3 regions of the Aromatoleum sp. genome follow, and region 1 is predicted to be linked to each of the others. Evidence: predicted binding sites of a transcription regulator. Region 1 holds the regulator's gene; each other region holds the start of a gene.

Region 1 (7,829 bases):
ATCTTGCCGATGGCCGAGACGCCGAAAGCGAGGAGGTCGCATTCGGCCTGGGTCGAATACCCCTGGAAATTCCGGTGCAGCCGCCCCTGTTGCTGCGCGATCGTCAGTTCGTCGTCGGGTTTTGCGAAGTGATCCATGCCGATATAGACGTAACCCGCTTCGGTAAGCCTGCGGATCGCGAGTTGCAGGATCTGCAGCTTCGTGTCCGACGTCGGCATGTCGACGACCGCAATGCGGCGCTGCGGTTTGAAGAGCCCCGGCAGATGCGCGTAGCTGTACAGTGAGATGCGGTCGGGTGACAGCTCGAGCACCTGTTCGAGCGTGCGGTTGAAGCTGATAATGTTCTGCTTTGGCAACCCGTAGATCAGGTCGAGACTGATCGACTTGAAGCCCGTCGCACGCGCGGAATCGATGACGAGCTTTGTCTCATCGAACGACTGGACACGGTTGACCGCGACCTGCACATCCTCGTTGAAGTCCTGGACGCCGACGCTCATTCGGTTGAATCCGAGCTCGGCGAGCAGCTTCACTGTCTCGAAGTCGACCTTGCGCGGGTCGACCTCGATCGAATATTCGCCATTCGGAACCAATGTGAAGCGCGAGCGGACCGAATCCATGAGCTGGCGCAATTCGTCGTGCGACAGAAAGGTCGGCGTCCCCCCTCCGAGATGCAGCTGCGTGACCTGATGGCTGCCGCCGAGGGCGTCCGCCTGCATCCCGATTTCCTTGTCGAGGTACTTCAGATATTTGGCCGACCGCGCGTGGTCCTTCGTGATGATCTTGTTGCACGCGCAGTAATAGCAAATCGTGTTACAGAAGGGGATGTGGAAGTATAATGAAAGAGGTTTACTTACCCCGCCCACCGCGCGCTGGGCTAGCCAATCCTGCAGCGCACGCGCGTCGAACGCCTCGACGAACCGATCAGCGGTCGGATAAGAGGTGTAACGCGGCCCGTTGATGTCGAAACGACGAATCAGCTGCGGGTCGAAGACAAGATCGTTCTGGCTGGTCATGGTTGTATCGCTTGAGTGCATTTCGTACGATCGCAAAAAGCCGTACTTTTGTGGTTGACGTGGATCAACGGAGCATCCCGGCGGTCGTGGTCGTACCTGAAGAGGGACGTTATTATCGTGCAAATGAAGGCGGCGGTGCCGATTACTATAGCCAGTCTCAAAGTCGCATGTGCCCAGTGCAACCTGCTGGAGCTTTGCTTGCCCTTCGGGATGTCGGAAAACGAAATCGACCGCCTGGACGAACTCGTCGGCGCTCGCCGCAAGATCAAGCGGCAGCAACACCTGTACCGGGCGGGAGATCCGTTCGAGGCGATCTACGCAATCCGCGCCGGCTCGTTCAAGACGGACGTGCTGCTCGAGGACGGACGCGAGCAGGTGACCGGGTTCCAGATGACCGGCGAGATGCTGGGACTCGACGGTATCAGCACGGAAACCCACACTTGCAACGCGATTGCGCTCGAGGACAGCGAAGTCTGCGTGATCGCCTACGACAAGCTCGAGGAACTCGCGCGCGCCGTCGACGGGCTCCAGCACCAGTTCCACAAGGTGATGAGCCGCGAGATCGTCCGCGACCACGGTGTGATGACGCTGCTCGGCTCGATGCGGGCCGAAGAACGCCTTGCGGCGTTCCTGCTGAACATGTCACAGCGCTTCACTGCCCGGGGATTTTCAGCTGCGGAATTTCACTTGCGCATGACGCGCGAAGAAATCGGATCCTACCTTGGATTGAAGCTCGAAACGGTCTCGCGGGCGTTCTCGAAATTCCAGGATGAGGGCCTCATCGCCGTCCAGCAGAAGCACATTCGCATTCTCGACATCGCGGGCCTGAAGAAGCTGATCCAGCACCAACCGTCGCGCTGTTAGGCGGCAGATGCCGAACGGGGTCCCGCTCGCGGCGCGGACCCCGGACCTGCATCGTTCGGCTCGAAAAGTCGCGTTTCTGCCGGCCCGACCGGGAGCGTCTGCGCGGCGTTCCGATATGCGCCTCAGCCGTTCACGAGCTTCGCCGTTCCCCGTCCTGACGGCGCCGGCCGGTCATCGCGCTACTCATCGCCGCGATGTCCTCCTCTTTCAGCAGTTCGCGCGCGAGGGGCAGGACCTCTCCTTCCTCACGTTCGATATGGCGACGGTAGCGCTCGGCGAACCGTTCGACTTCGTCGGCGGGGAGCTCCGCCTCTGCCCCGCGCGAAATCGGTTCCAGCCTCGCGCGCATCGCGGCCCACACCGCGAACATCTCCTGATGGTCGGCGAGGATCGACTCGATCAGCGCCTGCAGGGCGTCGCGTCTGCCGGAGTCGATTCTCGCCTTCAGTGCCGGCAACAAGTCCTCTTCCTCGTCGAGGTGATGATTGACCGCTGCGATGTCGAAATAGCGCATGACGTTCGTCGCGGCCTGCTGCGCCTGACGATCCGATCCATGTTCCAGATGCCAGGCGGCAAGGCGCCCGAGCGTGGCGAGCTGGGCCTGGAGCCGCTCATGGCAGGCCTCGAGCATTTCGATCGGCGTCTCCATTCCGGGCGCGACGGGAATAAGCGAATCAGCCATCAGAAGTCTCCGACAAAAGCAATGAATCCCGCGGGGTTCTTAGTCAGCGCAACCGACACGATCCACGCGAAGGTGACGAGCGCCGCGACCAGAGCCGACGCCCGGATCGGCATCGTCGGTCCGAGTCGCAGGGCGACCGCGCCGAAAAGGACATAGACGATCAACCCGACGACTTTCGCGGTGACCCACGGCGCGACGAACGGCAACTGGCCGCTCGTCACGGCCAAGGTGATCGCACTACCGAGAAAGATCGTGTCGATCACATGGGGCACCACGCGCGTCAGGCGATGGTTGAGCAGTGGACTGCGTACCGTCATCCAGATTCCCTGGAGCGCGAATCCGAAACCGCTGAGCACCGCACAAAGGACGTGCAGGTGCTTGATGCCCAGGTACATCTCACTCACCCCGGACGGCCGTCACTACGCGGGCGTAGGTAGACCGGCAGATATCGCACCGCCCACGCCCCGAACACCGCGAGCCATCCGAGTACCGCGATCAGCATCACGACGCGTGACGATGAGGGCGGAACGATCTCGGCCGCAATCCGCATCAAGGCGACGAACTCGAGTCCGAGAAACAGGCCCCAGGTCAGGCGATCAGCGACGAGTTTGTTGCCGGAATGACCGAGCGTCACGCGCGACACCATCGCGAGGAGCACCGAGGCGAAGAATCCGATACCGAGCGCATGGAGTGGCGCCAAACCGAACAAGGCCTTGCCGGAGAGCGCCGCCACACTTTGGACCGCCGACATCGCGAACCCCACGCCGAGCCACGCGAAGCCGATGTGCAGCATGCCGAGCAACGGCACGCGCAAGGACGGAAGCAGCCGCCATTTCCATGACAGCCACAATGCGGTAGCAGCCGCCGGCGCGTCGACGATCCACGTGAGCGCGTTTGCGCCGGCGATCGAAAGCGCACCGTGCAGAACGGAAGCGCCGATGATGACCGCGATGACCCAGCGCGGGCGAACCATCATGTACCCTTCGATGATGTTGCTCGAAAAGAACGGGATCATCCGGTGACACACGGTGAAGAATACGGGCAGCATGAACCACCAGACCCCGATGTCGATTGCAACGCGCCCGAAAATCCCGTTGCCGCTGATTGCGAAGCCCAGCCAGGCGGCTACGGCGAGGCCACCTGACGCGATCGCGCACCACACGAGCCGGGCATGCAACGACTCGGGATTGTCGTTGTACGCGACTCGTCTCAGGACTCGACCGACTCCCCACCACCCGACCAGCACGAGCAGCAATCCGACGACCAACAATCCCGGAACCAAGGTTCCCGCAACGACGACTGCCCATCCCGCGACGAGGAACCGCCACGGCCACAGCCACACGGACTGCGTGACATCGTGCTCGCCTTGCCAGCGCGGCATCGCGGTGAGGAGAAAACCGAACATGAAGGGCGGAAACACGCCGCCGAGGACGAGCATCGCATGCATCCATCCGGGCGGCAACGCCCAAGGTAATACGGGCGTGAGTCCGACTCGCGACGCGAGTTCCAGCGTCCAAAGAATGAACGCCACAAGCAGCATCACGCCTCCGAGGAAGAACATGGAGCGATGCGGTGCGGCAAACAGGATCGATTGGGCCCCGGGGGCGGGTTGAGTCGGCATCTTTCGAACTTCCTTCATGTCTTGTCGGACCACGCGCGTCCGCGTGAAGCCGGGCGATAGTCGCCGGCAGGTTAGAATGTCGGGGTTTTCAGTTGGAGGCCCAGATGCCTACGTCCCAGGTCGACATCCCCACCCTGCTGCGACAGGTTTCGTTTTTCAGCGAGCTATCGAGCGACGACATCGAACGGGTGGTGCGTTACACGCGCGAGCGGCAGCTGGAGAAAGGCGAAGTCCTGTTCCAGCGCGGCGACGCGGTGCACGGCTTCTATTTCGTCGTTTCCGGACAAGTGAAACTCGCCGTTTCGTCCGCTCAAGGCAATGAGAAGGTCGTCGAGATCATCAGTCCGATGCACAGCTTCGGTGAAGCGGTGATGTTTCTCAATCGTCCGTACCCGGTATTCGCCGAGGCGCTCGTCGCAACACATCTCCTGCATATCGGCCAGGCCGTGGTCTCGGACTTGATCGACCAGGACTCGACCTTTGCCCGCAAACTCCTCGCCGGCATGGCTATTCGCCTTCACAGCATGGTCCAGGACGTCGAAACCTATTCGCTGCGCTCGAGCATGCAACGGGTGATCGGCTATTTGCTGCAACTGGTCGAGAACGAGGAGCGCGCTGGCGTGCTCGACATCGAGCTGCCCACGAGCAAGCAGGTAATCGCCTCGCGCCTGAACCTCACGCCCGAAACGCTTTCCCGGATCTTCCATGATCTCGTCAATGCCGGACTGATTACCGTCCATGGCAAACATATCTCCCTGCATGACCCGGCCCGCCTCGCCCGTTATCAGGGATGACTGCAGCTCGCGGTGCTCATCGGAGCCATTCTCGCCACTGGCGACAGCACCGGCCTTGACTCGGGTCAAATCGCACATAGCGCACCCGCGCGGAATAGTAAGCCGTCGGATACGATCGCATACGCGTGGCCGGATATTGGGAAGAAGCGCCGCCCCGCGACAGCGTCGCGCCCGGCGCTCAATGCTCGAGAACGTAGGTTCCGGGCGCCGGCACAAGCTCCGAAAACTCGTTCGATTGCGCCGGACGGGCTTCGACCACTTCGCCGCAGCGCGGCTTCAGCCAGTCCATCCAGTCGCCCCACCAGCTACCGTCCTGCTGCTCGACGCTGTTATGCCAGGCTTCCGCGTCGTCCGATCGGTGTGCATCACCCGCCCGGTACTTGCGCTTCGGCGGGTCCACCGGGGGATTGATGATTCCGAGGATATGTCCGGAGGTGGATAATACGTAGCGCTTCGGCCCGGTGGTGAAATTATTCACGCGATAAGTTTGCCGCCAGGGAGCGATGTGGTCGTCTTCGGCGGCGACGGCATAGAGGGGCTGGGTGATCCGTGCAAGGTCCAGCGGTTCGCCCGCTACGGTCAAGGCATCGGGTTCGATCAGGCGGTTCTGGAGGTAAAGTTCCTTCAGATACCACGAATGCATCGCGTACGGCATACGGGTCGTGTCCATGTTCCAGTACAGCACATCGAACGTGGGCGGCGCGTCGCCGTACAACCACCCCTGCACGACGTAATGCCAGATCAGGCTATTCGAACGGAGAAGCCGGAACCCTGAAGCCATCTCCTTCCCGTCGAGAAAACCGCGTCGTGCCATGTTCGCGGTGATGTACCGGACGCTCGCTTCGTCGACGAAAACCTCAATGTCGCCGGGCGCGTGAAAATCGACGAGCGTCGTCAGCAGCGTCCAATCGCGAACCGGCACGTCCTCGGGCATGAAGCGACGGTTAGCCCACGCCATATACATGGCGAGGGCCGTGCCCCCGATGCAGTAGCCGACCGCATGAACCTTTGCCGAACCGGTAAACCGGCGGGCGGTTTCGATAATTTCGTGGACACCATCCTGCAGGTAGGCATCGAACGTGACGTCGCGCATCGACGCATCGGGGTTTTTCCAGCTCGTAATGAAGACGTCCAGGCCCTGGCCGAGCAGAAACCGGATCATGCTCTTCTTCGGCGCGAGGTCGAGAACGTAGAACTTGTTAATCCACGGCGTGATGATGACAACCGGTTCGGCGTGCACCCGTTCGCGACGCGGCGCGTAATGGATTACTTCCAGCAGGTCATTGCGAAAGATCACCGATCCCGGGGTCGTCGCGAGGTTCTCGCCCACCCGGAAGTCGTCCGGATTCGTCATCCGCACATTGCCGGCCTGCAAGTCGCCGAGCATGTTCCGAAACCCCTGGACGAGACTCTCTCCGTTGCTCTGGAGCGCCTTTCTTATCGCGACAGGGTTCGTCCACAAGAAATTCGTCGGCGCGACGGCATTGAGCCACTTCCGCCACCAGAACGCAGCCTTCCGACGCTCCGTGCCGGACATTCCCGGCGTGTCGTAGAGCATGTCCTGCATGTGACGCGTAAACGCCAGGTACCACTCCTTGAGGAGGTCCCACGTCGGTGCCTCCGTCCAGATCGGATCGGCAAAACGCGCGTCGTCCTCGTTCGGCCGGACCGGATCCACGCTTGCCAACCCGAGCGCGCGATGCCACGAATACTCCTGAAGGCGCCAAAGGTCGCTCGACAGTTTTAACAGCCGTTCGGCAAGTTCCTGCGGATGAGCGAGCCATGCGAGTTGTGCATGCACGATCGGCGCCATCATTCCCAGGGGGTCGACATGCCCTTCGACGGTGTCGTGGATCTCGCGCAGAGTGCGACGGAGTACCTGCGGCGGCGTCAATCTCGCCGCGCTTTGCCAACCATTTGATGACTTCACGAGTATTCCTTCCTTCGTTACGGTTGAAGATCAGGTCGTGCCCCGCCCCGAATCGGATTGTGATCAGGTCTCTCTGCTCGTACCTGCGGTATCGTAACCGCCGCCGAGCGACCAGGGAATCAGCTGCCGCTCGCGGGCTGAGGATGATGGCCCCCCGACCCCGCCCTTCGCCCTCGGCGAAAGCACGCGTATGCGTTATTCATCGAAATGTCGCAGCGCAGCAAGAATGTCCATTTCGCCGTCGGCCCGATTGACGTGGATCAACCTCGATTCAGCCCCAAGCACCCCCTTCGGACTGGCCGGCTCGCTATAATCAGTTGTCAATGCGACGATAGGGAGCAGCAAAATGTTCAAGCACATTCTCGTCCCGACCGACGGATCCCCACTCTCCGAGGGAACCGTTTCCCGCGCGGTTTCGTTTGCGAAGGACGCCGGGGCCCGGATAACGTTCTTCTATGCGCAACCCGACTTCCCGATGCCCATCTACGGCGAAGGCGCCTTGATCGATCCGACAACGCCGGAGCAGTTCTCCAAATCGGCAGAGGCTGAAGCCAGGAAGATCCTGAACAGCGCGAAATCGGAGGCCGACGCCGCCGGGGTCGCGGCCGACACGGACACTGTCGTGAACGAAGTACCCTACGAGGCGGTCATCGATGCTGCGGAGCGGCACGGTTGCGACCTGATTTTCATGGCGTCGCACGGGCGCCGCGGCATCGCCGGACTACTGCTGGGAAGTGAGACCCAGAAAGTCCTCACGCACAGCAAGGTCCCGGTCCTGGTTTACCGCTGAAAGGCTGCAGCACGGTCGAGGCGCCGGCCGTCGCGCGGCTGCCGGCGACTCGATTCCTCCTGGATCAATGAGGAGCGTTGATGTCTTTCGCGGTCCGCTGGAAGAACAACGTCGAAAGACTCGACGCGGCGCAGG
Region 2 (7,829 bases), on a different contig from region 1:
CTGGCGCCCTCGGGGTCGGCCTGCGGCGCCTGATGCCGACCCGCCGCCCGCCGGGGACAGCCTCGCGATTCGATCCGGAATCCGTCGGCCGTTTGCGCGGATTTCTCGCGGGATCTGCGGCGCACCGTGTCCTAGTGCCTCCCGCGCGGCTCGCGACACGCCTACAATCGGGTTCTAACTCGATGATTTTTATCGTTTTTGCATGAAGACGAAAGGCGCGACGTGAAGATTCGCATCAAGATCCTCCTCGGGTATGTCCTGCTCGCGGTCCTCGTCGTGGTGGTCGCGCTGGTCGGTTTCCGCGCGACGCATTCGATCGGGCGCAATTTCGACGAGGCGATCAACCGGACGCAGCCGGTGTTGCAAGCGCTGCAGGACATCCGGTTCGAGAGCGTCAGGCTGCGGGGCGACGCCTATCGCTCGGTGTACGAGGTTCAGACGCCCGCGTCACCCGGAGTAGAGGCCGCCGCCGTCCCGCACCACCGCTTCGCCGAACTCGATTCGGCACTGGCGCGCTATCGCAGCCTCGTCACGATCCACTTCCCCGACGAGGCGGCGGACGCGGCGAAGATCGCCGACGAAATCGGCGCAATCCAGGAGGCCGTCGAAAAGCTGCGCGGTGGGGCCCTCTCCGGGGCGGAAGCCGACCGTGCGCTCGCTGCACTGTCCGGATCGGTCGCCCGCGTGCTCGACGCGACCGAGGAGGCGGCCGCGGCGGAACTCGACGAATTCGTCGCGCATCAGCGAAGCGTCGACGAGGAACTCGCGGCGCAGGAACGGTTGATCGCCGCCGTCGCGCTCATTGCGGTCCTCTGCGCGATTTTCGCCGGGGCGCGGATCGCGCGGCTCGTCGCGCAGCCCGTCGTCGCGTTGCGCGACGCCGCCCGCAAGCTGGGCGGCGGGCGCTTCGACACGCGCGTCGCGGTGACCGACGACACCGAGGTCGGCGAGCTGGCGCAAGCCTTCAACTCGATGGCCGAGCAGCTCGCCGGCAGCATGGTTTCGCGCGAGTACGTCGAGGACATCATCGATTCGATGGCCGAGGGGATCATCGTCGTCGACCGCGAGGGCCGGGTCGCACGCGTCAACCACGCGTTCCGCACGCTGGTGCGCTGCACCGACGACCATGTCTTCGCGGGCAATCCGATCGCCGACTACCTGCCGGACAGCGAAGTGATCGAGGCCGCATTCAGCACACCGGTCGCGCGGCACTGGATCGAGACGAAGATGCCGGCGGCCGACGGCGAAGTGCTGGTCGTCGCGCTGTCGGTCGCCGGCCTGCAGTCGACGAACGCGCTCGCCGGCGCGGTCGTCCTCGTGCAGGACATCACCGAGCGCAAGCGCAACGAGGAGCGTCTGAGCTACCTCGCCCGCTACGACCAGCTGACCGGGCTGCCGAACCGCACGCTGCTGCTCGACCACTTGAACCAGTCACTGTCGCGCCAGCCGTGGAAGAAGGGGCACACGGCAGTGCTGTTCTGCGATCTCGACCGGTTCAAGTTCGTGAACGACACGCTCGGCCACTGCGTCGGCGATCTTCTGCTGCAGAGCGTCGCGGACCGGCTGCAGGACTGCGTGCGTCCCGGCGACATCGTCGCGCGCTGGTCGGGAGACGAGTTCGTCGTGCTACTCAACGACGTCGCGAACCGCTGCGACGTCGGGCCGCTGGCTGAGAAACTCGTCGCCCAGCTCAGCCGGCCGACCGAGATCGCCGGCCACGAGATCTTCGTCACCGCGAGCGTCGGCATCGCTGTCTCGCCCGAGCATGCGACGCAGTCCGACGAGCTGATCAAGTGCGCCGACATTGCGATGTTCGCGGCCAAGGCCGAAGGCAAGAACACTTGCCGCTTCTACAGCCGGGACATGGCCGAGCGCTCGCAGGAGCGGCTGCAGCTCGAACGCGCGTTGCGGCGCGCGCTGCAGGAGGGCAACCAGTTGCAGGTGCATTACCAGGCGCAAAAGCGGCTCGACGGTCCGCTGATCGGCTTCGAGGCGCTGGTGCGCTGGCAGCACCCGGAGCAGGGGCTGATCCCCCCGGCCCAGTTCCTACCGGTCGCCGAGGAGGCCGGGCTGATGGCGGCGATCGACGAGACCGTGTTGCGGATCGCGTGCGCGCAGGCGCGGCAGTGGCGGATGGAGGGCACCGACGGCTTGCGGGTCGCGGTGAACGTGTCGGACCACCTGTTCCGCCGCGGCGACCTGCCGGAGCTCGTCGACATGCTGCTGGCCGAATTCGATCTGCCGCCGTGCGCGCTCGAACTGGAACTGACGGAAGCAATCGTGATGTCGGACGTCGAAAGCTCGATCCGCACGATGCACCGCATCCGCGACCTGGGCGTCGACTTGTCGATCGACGATTTCGGCACGGGTTATTCATCGCTCGCGCACCTCAAGCGCTGCCCGGTCCAGATGCTGAAGATCGACCGCTCGTTCGTGAACGACCTGATGACCGATCCGAACGACGCGGCGATCACCGAAGCGATTACCGCGCTCGCGCACAAGATGAATATCCGGGTGATCGCCGAAGGGGTCGAAACCGTAGCGCAGCTCGAAGCGCTCCGGCGTTACGGGTGCGACGCGATCCAGGGCTACTGGCTAAGCAAGCCGATCCCGGCGCCGATGCTGCCGGCGTTCCTGCTGCGCGTCGGACACCCGCTCGCCGCGCTGCCGGCGGATATGGAGCAACGCGAAAAACCGGACTGCTGGGCCGCGTGACGGCGGGAAAGCGGCGCGCACGGACTACCGAGGGCGTTGCGAAACTCGTAGATTGATACGTGTCAATCACTTACCGCACGCGACGCGAGTAGACTTTTCGACGTTGCACCCTTTCGCGAGCCGTCGAATGGCAAAGAAATTTCCTCTTCACCCCAAACACCCCGAGCGGGTCTGCTGGGGCTGCGACAAGTATTGCGCCGCCGATTCGCTCGGCTGCGGAAACGGCTCGGGGCGCACGCAACATCCGGCCGAACTGCTCGGCGACGACTGGTACACCTACGGCGACTGGGGCCTCGACGTGGCGGACGAACAACCCGCCACGCTTGCCGACACGTCCTCCTGACGCTATAGCCGGCGGACCGCCAGGGCGCGAGGACGGCGCGACGGCTCCTCATTGCGGGTCGGCAAACCCACCGACGAATCCCTGTCGGCGCGTAAAGCCGGGTGCGCGTCTTGAAGCACCCCGGAGCATTTTCTACTCGGCCGTGCGGCCGGCCGCTGCACAAACGCGCCATTTCTCGCCAGTCCGCCGTTTGCTTGCCGACAATTATCCCGGCAACCCGGCACGGTTCGGCTCGCCCTTCGACTTCGCGCGGGATAGGCTTGCCGACGCCCGGACGATGCGGCGCGCCCTTCGACGAATTCGGGGCGAGGGTATCGCCTGTTGCATTGCCGGACCAATCGTCATCGGACCGGAGGCAGCATGGACAGGCAGTGGACAGCGGCGCCAGGCGTTCGGACGGCGGAGCCATCTCGACGCGGCGCGAGCGGGTTTGCGCGATGGCGTCAGCTCGCCGCCCTCGTGCTCGCCACCACCGGCGCCGTCGTGGCCGCGCAGACGCCGCCGCAGCCGGTGGTCTGGCTGTGCTGGTATCCGGGCGCGACAACGCTCGCGTGCCGGCTCGGGGACGCGCCGGGGCCCGCAGGGCTTTCGGCCTCCGCGGCGCGCGTCGCGGAGGAACTCGACGTTCCCGTGCCCGAGGGCCGCGTCGCGCTGCCGCCGATCGTCCGCACGATCCTGCGCCGGCCGGGCGACCTGCGCGGGCGGCGCATCTCGATCCCGCTCTTCACCGAGCCGCTCGACATGGACTTCGCGCGCGAACTTGCGTACTCGGTAATGTGCGGCGCGAATCGCAACTGCGAAGTGCGCTTCGTCGATTCCGACACGGACGCCGCGCGGCTTCCCGGCGAATCAGGCAGCGACGAGCGCGAGTGAGGGCGCAGCGTCGCAGTGCCCGCTGACGAGACATACGCTTACCGCCGTTTCCTTGATTTCGCCCGACTGCTGACCCAAGTTTCTAGCCTCGACACGCCTTCGCAAGGAGCGACGCATGACGGAACGGCTCGATGGCAAGGTCACCGTGGTGACGGGCGCGGCCAGCGGCATCGGCAAGGCGATCGCCGCCGATTTCGCGCAGGCGGGCGCGATCGTCGCGGTGACCGACCTGAACCTCGGCTCCGCCGAGGCCGCCGCGGGCGAAATGACGGCGGCGGGCGGCAAGGCGTTCGGGCTCGCGATGGACGTCACCGACGAGGCGGGAGTCGATCGCGCGATCGACGATGTGGCGTCAAAACACGGCAGCATCGATGTGCTGGTCTCCAACGCGGGCATCCAGATTGTCAACCCAATCGAGCACTTCACTTTTCCCGACTGGAAAAAGATGCTCGCGGTGCATCTGGACGGCGCGTTCCTGACGACCCGCGCCGCGGTGCGCCACATGTACGCGGGCGGGCGCGGCGGCGTCGTGATCTACATCGGCTCGGTGCATTCGCACGAGGCGTCGCCGCTGAAATCCGCGTACGTCACCGCGAAACACGGGCTCCTCGGGCTCGCGCGCGTGCTCGCGAAGGAAGGCGCGGCGCACGGCGTGCGGTCGCACGTCGTCTGTCCCGGCTTCGTGCGCACGCCGCTCGTCGACAAGCAGATCCCGGAACAGGCGCGCGAACTGGGCATCAGCGAGGATGAAGTCGTGCGCGACGTGATGCTCGGCGAAACCGTCGACGGGGAGTTCACCACGGTCGAGGAGATCGCGCGCACGATCCGCTTTCTCGCGACCTTCCCCGGCAACGCCTTCACCGGTCAGTCGTTTCTCGTGAGCCACGGTTGGCACATCCAGTAGTGGCGCCCGCCGTGTCGTCACGCGAACCCGATCCGCGCGAATGCGCGCCCGGTACCGAGCCGCTGGCGAAGCCGTCGCCACTGCCGTTCGACGTCGTCGCCCTCGTGCTGCAGGGCGGTGGCGCGCTCGGCTCGTACCAGGCCGGCGTGATCCAGGGACTCGACGAAGCGGGGATCGAACCGAACTGGCTCGCGGGCATCTCGATCGGCGCGCTGAACGTCGCGCTGATCGCCGGCAACGCACCGGGCGAGCGGATCGGGCAGTTGCGAACGTTCTGGGAGACGATCTGCCGCCCGGCGCTGATGCAGCCGGTCGTCGATGCGATGCAACACTGGATCGCAAGACTCGGCGGCGACGCGCGGCGGATGTTCAACGCGTCCGCCGCCTGGCGTGCGGTCATCGAAGGACAGCGCGGCTTCTTCGCGCCGCGCATACCGCCGCCGTGGACCGCGGTCGAGCTGCCGCCGGGCAATACGAGCTACTACGACACGGCGCCGCTGCGCGAGACACTCGCCGGCCTCGTCGATCTCAATCGCATCAACTCGGGCGAAGTCCGCGTGTCGGTCGGCGCGGTCAATGTGCGCACCGGCGACTTCGAATATTTCGACAACACCGTCGGTCCGTGGCAGGGCCGGCTGCGGCTCGAGCATTTCATGGCGTCCGGCGCGCTGCCACCGGGCTTTCCGCCGATCGAGATCGACGGCGAGTATTACTGGGACGGCGGCGTGATCTCGAACACGCCACTGTCGCACGTGCTGTCGGCCAAGCCGCGCCGGAACACGCTCGCGTTCCAGGTCGACCTATGGAGCGCGCTCGGCACCGTGCCGACCAACATCTGGGACGTCCAGGAACGGCACAAGGACATCCAGTACTCGAGCCGCACGCGCGCGATCACGGACCTGATGGCGCGCGAGCAGGAACTGCGCAACCTGGTGCGGGAGCTGCTGAAACACATCCCCGAAGAAACCCTGCTCGCGGACGGCATGTGCCGCACCGCGTCGGACTGGGCCTGCGGCCGCCAGGTCGGCGTGATCCAGCTGATCTATCAGGAAAAGGAATGGGACGGGCTCGCGAAGGACTACGAGTTCAGCCCGCAGACGATGCACGACCACTGGGAGAGCGGCCTCGACGACATCCGGCAAGCGCTCGCGCATCGCGACTGGCTGGACCTGCCGCCGGCGAGCGAGCGTTTCGTGACGTACGACGTCCACCGGCAGTCGAATCCGTAGGCGGGCACGACGCGTCCGGCCGTCGGCAGTCGTGGCGCCCTACCCAGCCCGCCTCACGGGGGCCGCGGGGGTTCGGATGAATCGGACTCATCGCGGGCGGCATCGACCTACCGCGCGGCGGGTATTTGCGCGCGAGGGTCTCTACCCAGAACACCATACGCGGAAAAAATATTCTGCTTCAAGGCTTTTCAGCGCTTGACCGCCCCCCTTTTTTTCAACAGACTGCCTCCCGCGTCACATGAAATCGCGTGGTTCTTCGTACTCGCGTGCCTGTTCGGTACTTCAGTTCGTCTTTCCCCGATCTCGATTGTCGCACTCCGGGCAATCGCCCTTTATTAACTCCGATTTGGGATTTATCAAAATGGCAACTGGTACCGTCAAGTGGTTCAACGACTCCAAGGGTTTCGGCTTCATCACCCCCGACAACGGCGGTGACGACCTGTTCGCGCACTTCTCCGCGATCCAGGGCACCGGCTTCAAGAGCCTGACCGAAGGTCAGAAGGTGCAGTACGAAGAAGCGACCGGCCCGAAGGGCAAGCAGGCGAGCAACATCCGCCCGCTCTGATCCACGAGCATGGCATGGCCTGACCTCCGGTCGGGCCACGCGCGAAGAAAAGCCCGGCAACGCCGGGCTTTTTGCTTTCCGCGCCCGGTTCCGACGGTTTCCGGCCGCCTTAGTCCGCTTAGTCCGCTTAGTCCGCTTAGTCCGGCTTTCGACCGGTTTTCCCGCGGGCGATCCCGTGGCGCCTTTCCGCCTTGGCCCTGTCCCGTCAGCCGTAGCGCCGGGCCGCTTCGACCGCGAGGCCGGCGCCGATGCTGCCGTAGAGATCGCCTTCGACGGCCCGCGCTGCCGGAAGCTCGGCCGCGATCCGCGCGCGCAGTTGCGGGACCCCGCTCGCGCCGCCGGTGAAGTAAACCGTGTCGACGCGCTCGCGTGGGACGCCGGCGTCGGCGAGCAGTTCGCCGACGGCTGCGGCAACGCGCGCGACGAGCGTGCGCGTCGCGTCCGCGAATGCATCGCGCGCGATTTCGTGTCGCAGGCCCGTTTCGAGGCGGTCGAGCTGCAGCGACGCCGCCGGCGCTTGCGACAGGTCGATTTTCGCCTGCTCGACCTGCAGCGCGAGCCAATGCCCTTCGCGCCGGCTGATCAGCCGGGACAGCCGGTCGAGTTCGATGCGCGCCGCGGCGCCCCGGTACACGTGCTGCAGATCGGCCCAGGCCTGCCGCGTGTAGGCGAAGTTGATCGTGTGCCAGGTCGCGAGCTGGAAGAACAGGCTCGACGGCACTTCGGCGCCGTTCTTCATGCGGCTGCGATAGCCGAGGAGCGGCATCACGCATTCGAGGCTCAACGCGCGGTCGAAGTCGGTGCCGCCGATATGCACGCCGGCGTTCCCGAGCAGGTCCTCGCGCCGATCGTCGCGCCCGGCGCGCTCGGGCGACAGCCGCACGAGCGAGAAGTCCGCGGTGCCGCCGCCGATGTCGGCGACCAGCACGAGCTCTTCGCGTGCGAGCGAAGTCTCGTAATGCCGCGCGGCGCCGATCGGTTCGAACTGGAAACTCACGTCGCAAAAGCCGACCTGGCGGGCGACCGCTTCGAGCGTGTCCTGCGCCTTGCGATCGGCGGCCTCGTCGTCATCGACGAAATGGACCGGCCGCCCGAACACCGCCGCGTCGAAGCGCCGCCCGGCCTCGCGCTCGGCGCGGCGCTTCAGCTCGCCGAGGAAGCTCGCGAGCAGGTCGCGGAACGGCAGCGCGCGCCCGTGGA
Region 3 (7,829 bases), on a different contig from region 1:
TCGGCGAGCTCATTCGGCACATCGAAGCGCAGGCTGACTGCCTCGGGCGTTTCGCGCCGCACTTCGGCGACTTTCAGCGGATGGAATTTCGGTGTTCTGTGCGTCGTCGTCATGGTTTTGTCTCCTCGATCGCTTCTTCGAGCGACTCGCTCCTCATATCGGTTTGAAATATTCGAACGGCTCCCGGCAGCTCTGGCAGCGGTACAGCGCCTTGCACGCAGTGGCGCCGAACTCGGACAGGCGCACCGTGTCGGTCGAGCCGCAGCGCGGGCACGTGAGCTTCTTCGGTACGAAACGGATCGGCTGCGGACCGGCCGGGGCGTCACCCTGCGGCGGCGCGATGCCGTAGGCGCGCAGCTTTTCCTTTGCCGGCTCAGCGATCCAGTCCGTGGTCCAGGCGGGCGCGAGGCGCGTCTCGACGGAAACTTCGCCGGCGCCGGCGCCGACCAGTGCGTCGTGGATGCTCTGCGAGATGACCTCGGTCGCCGGGCAGCCGGAATAGGTCGGCGTCACGACGACGTGCAGCCCCCCTTCGCGCGCCAGCACCTCGCGCACGATGCCGAGCTCGGTCACCGAGATCGCCGGGATCTCGGGGTCGGGCACGGCACGGAGCACGTCCCACGCCTGCGCTTCGGTCAGCATGGCCGTGACGCTTACCACTGCGTACCCGGGTAGGTGCGCTGCAGATACTGCATCTCCGTGAGCAGATGCCCGAGATGCTCGCTGTGGCGGCCGAACTTGCCGTAGGACTTGAACGGCGTGCGCGCCGGAATGATCAGCGTCGCGGCATGGAGCACCGGCACGATCTCCCCCTCCCACGCGGCTTCGAAGTCGCTCCAGGCCGGACCGACTCCGCCCGCCACGACCGCGTCGTCCACGGGCGTCGCGGCAAAGAACTCCGCCGTGTAAGGCCACAGGTAGTCGAGCGCCCCCTGCATGCGGGCATGCGATTCGTCGGTGCCGTCGCCGAGGCGCACGACCCAGTCGCCCGCATGCTGCGCGTGGTAGCGCGCCTCCTTCAGGCTCTTCGCCGCGATCGCCGCGAGCTCGGGGTCGGCCGACTCGGTGAGGCGCTGCCACAGCAGCTTCTGGAAGCTCGCGAACAGGAAATTGCGCAGCATCGTGCGGCCGAAGTCCTCGTTCGGCAGCTCGCACAGCGTCAGGTTGCGGTACTGCGGCTCGGTGCGCAGGAACGCGAGTCCGTCTTCGTCGCGGCCGCGGCCTTCGAGCCGGCCGGCGTGCGTCAGCAGCATCCGCGCCTGGCCAATCAGGTCGAGTGACATGTTCGCGAGTGCCATGTCCTCTTCGAGCACCGGCGCGTGGCCGCACCACTCCGACAGCCGCTGGCCGAGGATCAGCGCGTTGTCGCCGAGGCGCAGCACGTATTCGATATGTTCAGGGGTCGGGGTCATTTTTCGTCTCCGTGGGACCGGAGGGCCGCGGTGTGGCCGCTGCGGGCGGGGCGTGCGGCTCGCGAGAGCCGGTGCGCCCGTTTGTGCCCGGTGAGTGCCGACGGCCGCTCCGGGTCCTGCCTCACATGTGGTTCACTTCGTCCGGCAGCCGGTAGAACGTCGGATGCCGATAGATCTTGTCCTCGGCCGGGTCGAACAGCTCCGGCTTCGCGTCCGGGTCCGACGCAACGATGTGGTCGGCCTGCACGACCCAGATGCTCACGCCTTCCTGCCGCCGCGTATACACGTCGCGCGCGACCTGCAGCGCAAGCTTCGCGTCGGACGCGTGCACGCTGCCGCAATGCTTGTGATCGAGCCCGTTGCGGCTGCGCACGAAGACTTCCCACAGCGGCCATTCCTTGCGTTCCATTTCTTCTCCTCCTGTGCGGGACCGTCATTCGCGGCGCCGTTCTCCAAACCTGTATTCGCGTCGGCCTTCGCTACGCTCACGCCGACCTACTTGTCGTCCTATCCGGCACGCTGCCGGGGCTCACGCAGGCCGGACCGAGCGAAGCGACGTCCGACATTCCCGGCTCGCTCCGTCACTCACGCCGCATCACGCCCGCACGCGGCGCGCTTGCGTTCGTGTTCGAGCGCGGCCTCGCGCACCCATGCGCCGTCGTCCCACGCTTTCACGCGCGCTGCGAGACGATCGACGTTGCCCTGGCCGTAGCCATTGACGACGTTCCAGAACTCGTCCCAGTCGATCGCGCCGAAGTCGTAGTGGCCACGGTCCGCGTTCCATTTCAGGTCCGCGTCGGGCAGCGTGACGCCGAGGACTTTCGCCTGCTCGACGGTCGCGTCGACGAACTTCTGCCGCAGGTCGTCGTTCGAGATGCGCTTGATGCCCCAGCGCGCGCTTTGCGCCGAATGCGTCGAGTCCTTGTCGTGCGGCCCGAACATCATGATCGACGGCCACCACCAGCGATTGACCGCGTCCTGCACCATCTCGCGCTGCTCGGGCGTGCCCTTCATCATCGTCAGCAGCAGGTCGTAGCCCTGGCGCTGATGGAACGATTCCTCCTTGCAGATCCGCACCATCGCCCGCGCGTACGGGCCGTAGCTGCACTTGCACAGCGGGATCTGGTTCATGATCGCGGCGCCGTCGACGAGCCAGCCGATGACGCCGATGTCGGCCCAGGTCAGCGTCGGGTAGTTGAAGATCGAGCTGTACTTCGCCTTGCCCGAGTGCAGCGCTTCGAGCAGCTCGTCGCGCGACACGCCGAGCGTCTCGGCCGCGGCGTAGAGGTACAGGCCGTGGCCGCCCTCGTCCTGCACTTTCGCGAGCAGGATCGCCTTGCGCTTCAGGGTCGGCGCGCGCGTGATCCAGTTGCCTTCGGGCAGCATGCCGACGATCTCGGAATGCGCGTGCTGGCTGATCTGGCGGATCAAGGTCTTGCGGTAGGACTCGGGCATCCAGTCCTTCGCCTCGATGTAGCCGCCGGCGTCGATCTTCGCGTCGAACTCGGCCTGGTAGGCGGGGTTTTCGAGCGTGCGCGGGCCTTTCGGCTCGGCGTTCTGCTGCGGAATGTCCAATGCTTGCGTGTACATGTGCTGGTTCCTCGTCTCTTACTCTTTCGGCCGGCGGTCGACGACGCGTCGGGCCTTGCCGACCGTCACGCGCTCGATGGTGAACGGCTCGCCGACGACGACTTTCGCCGACACGCCGATGAAGGTCTTGATGCGGTGCGCGAGTTCGCCGCCGATCGCCTCCTTCTGTTCGGGATGGCGGCCGACGCGGGCGTCGGGATCGAGCTCGACTTTCACCGTCAGCGTGTCCATGTGGCCGTGCTTGTCGACTTCGAGCATGTATTGCGGCGCGAGCTGCGGCATGTGGCAGATCAGCTCCTCGATCTGCGTCGGGAAGAGGTTCACGCCGCGGATGATCAGCATGTCGTCCGACCGGCCGGTGATCTTCGCCATCCGCCGCATGCTGCGCGAGGTCGGCGGCAGCAGCCGCGTGAGGTCGCGCGTGCGGTAGCGCACGACCGGCATCGCCTCCTTCGTCAGCGTCGTGAAGACCAGCTCGCCTTCCTCGCCGTCGGGCAGCACTTCGCCGGTCACCGGATCGACGATCTCCGGGTAGAAGTGGTCTTCCCAGACGACCGGGCCGTCCTTGGACTCGACGCATTCGCTCGCGACCCCGGGCCCCATCACTTCGGACAGGCCGTAGATGTCGACCGCTTCGAGGCCGGCGCGCGCCTCCATCGCCTCGCGCATGCCCTGCGTCCAGGGCTCGGCGCCGAAGATGCCGACTTTCAGCGACGTCGACTTCGGGTCGATCCCCATGCGCTCCATCTCGTCGAGGATCGTCAGCATGTAGGACGGCGTCACCATGATGATGTCGGGCTTGAAGTCCTGGATCAGCTGGATCTGCTTCTCGGTCTGGCCGCCGGACATCGGCACGACGGTGCAGCCGAGCCGCTCGGCGCCGTAGTGCGCGCCGAGCCCGCCGGTGAAGAGGCCGTAGCCGTACGCGATGTGCACCATGTCGCCGGCCCGCCCGCCCGCCGCGCGAATCGAGCGCGCGACGAGGCCGGCCCAGGTGTCGATGTCCTTCAGCGTGTAGCCGACGACGGTCGGCTTGCCGGTCGTGCCGGACGACGCATGCACGCGCGCGAGCTGGTGACGCGGCACCGCGAACATCCCGAACGGGTAGTTGTCGCGCAGGTCCGCCTTCGCGGTGAATGGGAACTTTGCGAGGTCGGCGAGGGTTTTCAGGTCCTCCGGGTGCACGCCCTTCGCGTCGAAGGCCTTGCGGTAATGCGGGACGTTCTCGTACGCGTGATGCAGGCTCCACTTGAGTCGCTCGAGCTGCAGCGCGCGCAGTTCGTCGCGACCGACGGTCTCGATCGCTTCGAGTTCGCCGGGCGACGGGTTCTTGACGGGCATGTTGTCTCCTTCACCTCGTTGTCCCACCCTGCGCGGATTTCTCGCGGAGCGGAATCCTGCCGTCCAAAGGCGGCGCCGCTCTCGTCGATCCGCGTCAGGATCGGTTCTTCACAGTTCGACCACCGCCCGGCCCTTGAGCCGGTAGGACTTGCCGCGCATCACCGCGACGAGTTCCTCGCGCTGATTGACGACGGTGACGTCGTAAAGGCCGGTGCGCCCGGCGACGAACACTTCCTTCGCCTCGGCGGTCAGCACGTCGGCCGGGCGTCCCGGCGCCATGAAATCGACGCTGATGCCCGACGCGACGGTCTGCTCGTTGTGACTGTTGCACGCATACGCGAACGCCGAATCCGCGAGCACCGTGATGTAGCCGCCATGGCAGATGCCGAAGCCGTTCAGCATTTCGTCGCGCACCGTCATGCGCAGCTTCGCGTAGCCCGGCGCGACCGCGTCGAAGCGGATGCCGAGCGAGCGCACCGTGCGGTCGTTCTCGGACATGCCGTCGCGCACGTGCTCGGCGAGGCGCTGGGGATCGAGGCCGTTCGTCAGGTCGCGGTAGCCGGCCTCGGTCATCGCCGGCCTCCGTCGCACGAATGCGTTGCGATGCATCGCATCTCAGTCCCCCTTGAAGCGCGGCGCGCGCTTCTCGACGAAGGCCGCGACGCCTTCGCGGTAATCGTTCGAACGGCCGCAGACCGACATCAGGTCGCGCTCGAGATCGAGTTGCGTCTCGAAGTCGTTCATCGAGCTCGCCCAGATCGCCTGCTTCGTCTTCGCGTAGCCGAACGTCGGGCCGCTCGCGAGCGCCGCGGCGACGCCCTGAACCGTCGGCATCAGCGCGTCGTCATCGACGCATTTCCAGATCAGCCCCCAGGCTTCGGCCTGCTCGGCGGGAAGCTTCTCGCCGAGCAGCGCCATGCCGAGCGCGCGCGCCGGGCCGACGAGCCGCGGCAGGATCCAGCTGCCGCCGGTGTCGGGCACGACGCCGAGCTTGCTGAAGGACTGGATGAAGCTCGCCGAACGCGCGGCGAAGACCAGGTCGCAGGCGAGCGCGAGGCTCGCACCCGCGCCGGCCGCGACGCCGTTGACCGCCGCGATCACCGGCAGCTCGAGGCTGCGGATCGCCAGCACGAGCGGCTTATAGTTCTTCTCGACCGATTCGCCGAGATCGACCGGTGCCTCGCCGGGGGCCACGGCCCGGTCGGACAGGTCCTGCCCGGCGCAGAAGCCGCGGCCGGCGCCGGTGAGCACCAGCACGCGCACCGCGCCCGTTTCGCGGCCCGCCCTGACGGCGGCGAGCGCTGCGCGCACTTCCTCGTGCATCTGCTGCGTGAAGCTGTTGAGCCGGTCCGGCCGGTTCAGCGTCAGCGTCGCGACGCCGGCGGCCACGTCGAGACGGACCGTTTCGCCCTGCATGTCAAGCTCACTGCTCATTCAGGTCTCCTTGTTGGTCGTGCAGGTCGGCCGGTCCTGCCGCCCATCGTCGTACCTGAAGCGACGTCGGAAGGGTTATATGTTTTAGCTTGATTTGACCGACCGGTCAATCAATAGTAATGTTGATCCAGATCAAAAAACAACTGATTTCTGCTTGACGATTTGTTTCAGTTGAAAATTGCCGCCAACAACGCCCCGCAGAGGCCCGGCGGATTACCGACCACGACGCGAGGAGACACCCGATGACGCACCCGCTATTCGAAAAGCACCAGGCAACGCTCGACGCCGCCGTCCACGCCGTGCGCACGCGCGGCTACTGGACGCCGTTTCCCGAGATGCCGAGCCCGAAGGTCTACGGCGAGACCGCCAATCACGACGGCAAACGCGCCGTCGAAGCGCATCTCGGCAAGGAGTTCGCGCTCGATCAGCCCGGGCAGACCGGCTGGCTCGCGCCCGAGCGCTCGCCCTACGGCGTCGAACTCGGCATCCGCTACCCGGTTTGCGACCCGCAGGCGCTCGTCGCGGCAGCCGCCGCGGCGCAGCCGGGCTGGCAGCGCATCGGCCCGCAAGGACGCGTCGGCATCTGCCTCGAAATCCTCGAGCGGCTCAACCGGAGAAGTTTCGAGATCGCGCACGCGGTGATGCTGACGACCGGCCAGGGCTGGATGATGGCGTTCCAGGCGGGCGGCCCGCACGCGCAGGACCGCGGCCTCGAAGCGGTCGCCTACGCGTGGGACGAGATGAGCCGCGTGCCGGCCGACGCAGTGTGGGAGAAGCCGCAAGGCAAGAACCCGCCGCTGAAGATGATGAAGCAGTTCGAGATCGTCGGCCGCGGGGTCGCGCTCGTGATCGGCTGCGGCACCTTCCCGACGTGGAACACCTACCCGGGCCTCTTCGCCGCGCTCGCGACCGGCAATCCGGTCATCGTCAAGCCGCACGGCAACGCGGTGCTGCCGGCAGCGATCACGGTGCGCGTGATCCGCGAAGTGCTCGCCGAACAGGGACTCGACCCGAACCTCGTGAGCCTCGCGGTCGTCGCGAAGCGCGAGGACACGCAGGCGCTCGCGCTCGATCCGGCGGTGAAGTCGATCGATTTCACCGGCGGCAACGCGTTCGGCCAGTGGCTGATCGACAACGCGCAGCAGGCGCAGGTGTACGCCGAGCTCGCCGGCGTGAACAACGTCGTCATCGAGTCGACCGGCCAGTACAAGGCGATGCTGCGCAACCTTGCCTTCACGCTATGCCTGTATTCCGGTCAGATGTGCACGACGACGCAGGCGATCCTCGTGCCGGCGGGCGGCATCGACACCGACCAGGGTCACAAGAGCTTCGACGAAGTCGCGACCGACCTCGCCGCCGCGGTCGAGAAAACCCTCGCCGACCCGGCCGTCGCGGTCGCGGTGCTCGGCGCGATCCAGTCAGAGGACACGCTCGGGCGGATCCGCGAGGCCGGCGAATACGGCGACGTCGTGCTCGCGTCGAAAAAGCTCGACCACCCGGAATTCCCCGATGCCGAAGTCCACACGCCGGTGCTGCTGACTTGCGACGCTGCCGAGGAAAAGCAGTACATGGTCGAGCGCTTCGGGCCGATCTCGTTCGTCGTCCGCGTCGCCGACGGCGAGGCGGCGGTCGCGCTGTCCGAACGCATCGTGCGCGACCACGGGGCGCTCACCGTCGGCGTCTATTCGACGAAACCGGAAGTCCTCGATGCGATGACCGAAGCGACGATGCGCGCCGGCGTCGCGTTGTCGATGAACCTGACCGGGGCTGTGTTCGTCAACCAGTCGGCGGCGTTCTCCGACTATCATGGGGTCGGCATGAACCCAGCGGCGAACGCGAGCTACAGCGACAGCGCGTTCGTCGCGAACCGCTTCCGCGTCGTCCAGCGTCGCCATCACATCGACTGACCTGCCTCCGGCCGAAGGATCGGGGCGCTGCCGGCGCCCCTTTTTCATTTTTGCGCGCCGACAGGCGACACCGAACACACGCATGCTCAACATCGGCACCCACCACACCCTTTCCACATCGCTCGAAACGATCGGCGCGGCCTTC

What was found. Region 1 encodes FNR, which switches genes on or off when oxygen is low (the NO sensors DNR and NnrR bind a similar motif). Its sites were predicted from a motif close to TTGANCTAGNTCAA; they were not measured.
Region 2: V6M37_RS17615 (DUF3079 domain-containing protein) is a predicted target of FNR. The motif match lies at 2,768-2,781, and genes of this name have one in related genera.
Region 3: paaN (phenylacetic acid degradation protein PaaN) is a predicted target of FNR. The motif match lies at 5,900-5,913, and genes of this name have one in related genera.

What each region holds. Positions count from the first base shown of each region.
Region 1 covers NZ_JAKFEF010000017.1:45,933-53,761, forward strand. Annotated here, with positions in the region: gene hemN (oxygen-independent coproporphyrinogen III oxidase) at 1-1,013, opposite strand, end outside; gene fnr (fumarate/nitrate reduction transcriptional regulator Fnr) at 1,137-1,877, shown strand; gene V6M37_RS04145 (hemerythrin domain-containing protein) at 2,008-2,559, opposite strand; gene V6M37_RS04150 (SirB2 family protein) at 2,559-2,954, opposite strand; gene V6M37_RS04155 (NnrS family protein) at 2,960-4,198, opposite strand; gene V6M37_RS04160 (Crp/Fnr family transcriptional regulator) at 4,285-4,974, shown strand; gene V6M37_RS04165 (PHA/PHB synthase family protein) at 5,153-6,790, opposite strand; gene V6M37_RS04170 (universal stress protein) at 7,251-7,694, shown strand; gene V6M37_RS04175 (hypothetical protein) at 7,759-7,829, opposite strand, start outside.
Region 2 covers NZ_JAKFEF010000080.1:67,602-75,430, forward strand. Annotated here, with positions in the region: gene V6M37_RS17610 (bifunctional diguanylate cyclase/phosphodiesterase) at 223-2,715, shown strand; gene V6M37_RS17615 (DUF3079 domain-containing protein) at 2,843-3,058, shown strand; gene V6M37_RS17620 (hypothetical protein) at 3,419-3,931, shown strand; gene V6M37_RS17625 (3-hydroxybutyrate dehydrogenase) at 4,047-4,835, shown strand; gene V6M37_RS17630 (DUF3734 domain-containing protein) at 4,847-6,064, shown strand; gene V6M37_RS17635 (cold-shock protein) at 6,426-6,629, shown strand; gene V6M37_RS17640 (Hsp70 family protein) at 6,835-7,829, opposite strand, start outside.
Region 3 covers NZ_JAKFEF010000054.1:56,716-64,544, forward strand. Annotated here, with positions in the region: gene paaE (1,2-phenylacetyl-CoA epoxidase subunit PaaE) at 1-113, opposite strand, end outside; gene paaD (1,2-phenylacetyl-CoA epoxidase subunit PaaD) at 154-642, opposite strand; gene paaC (1,2-phenylacetyl-CoA epoxidase subunit PaaC) at 654-1,412, opposite strand; gene paaB (1,2-phenylacetyl-CoA epoxidase subunit PaaB) at 1,534-1,821, opposite strand; gene paaA (1,2-phenylacetyl-CoA epoxidase subunit PaaA) at 1,998-3,002, opposite strand; gene paaK (phenylacetate--CoA ligase PaaK) at 3,021-4,343, opposite strand; gene paaI (hydroxyphenylacetyl-CoA thioesterase PaaI) at 4,452-4,916, opposite strand; gene paaG (2-(1,2-epoxy-1,2-dihydrophenyl)acetyl-CoA isomerase PaaG) at 4,959-5,777, opposite strand; gene paaN (phenylacetic acid degradation protein PaaN) at 6,020-7,684, shown strand; gene V6M37_RS11855 (sensor domain-containing diguanylate cyclase) at 7,767-7,829, shown strand, end outside.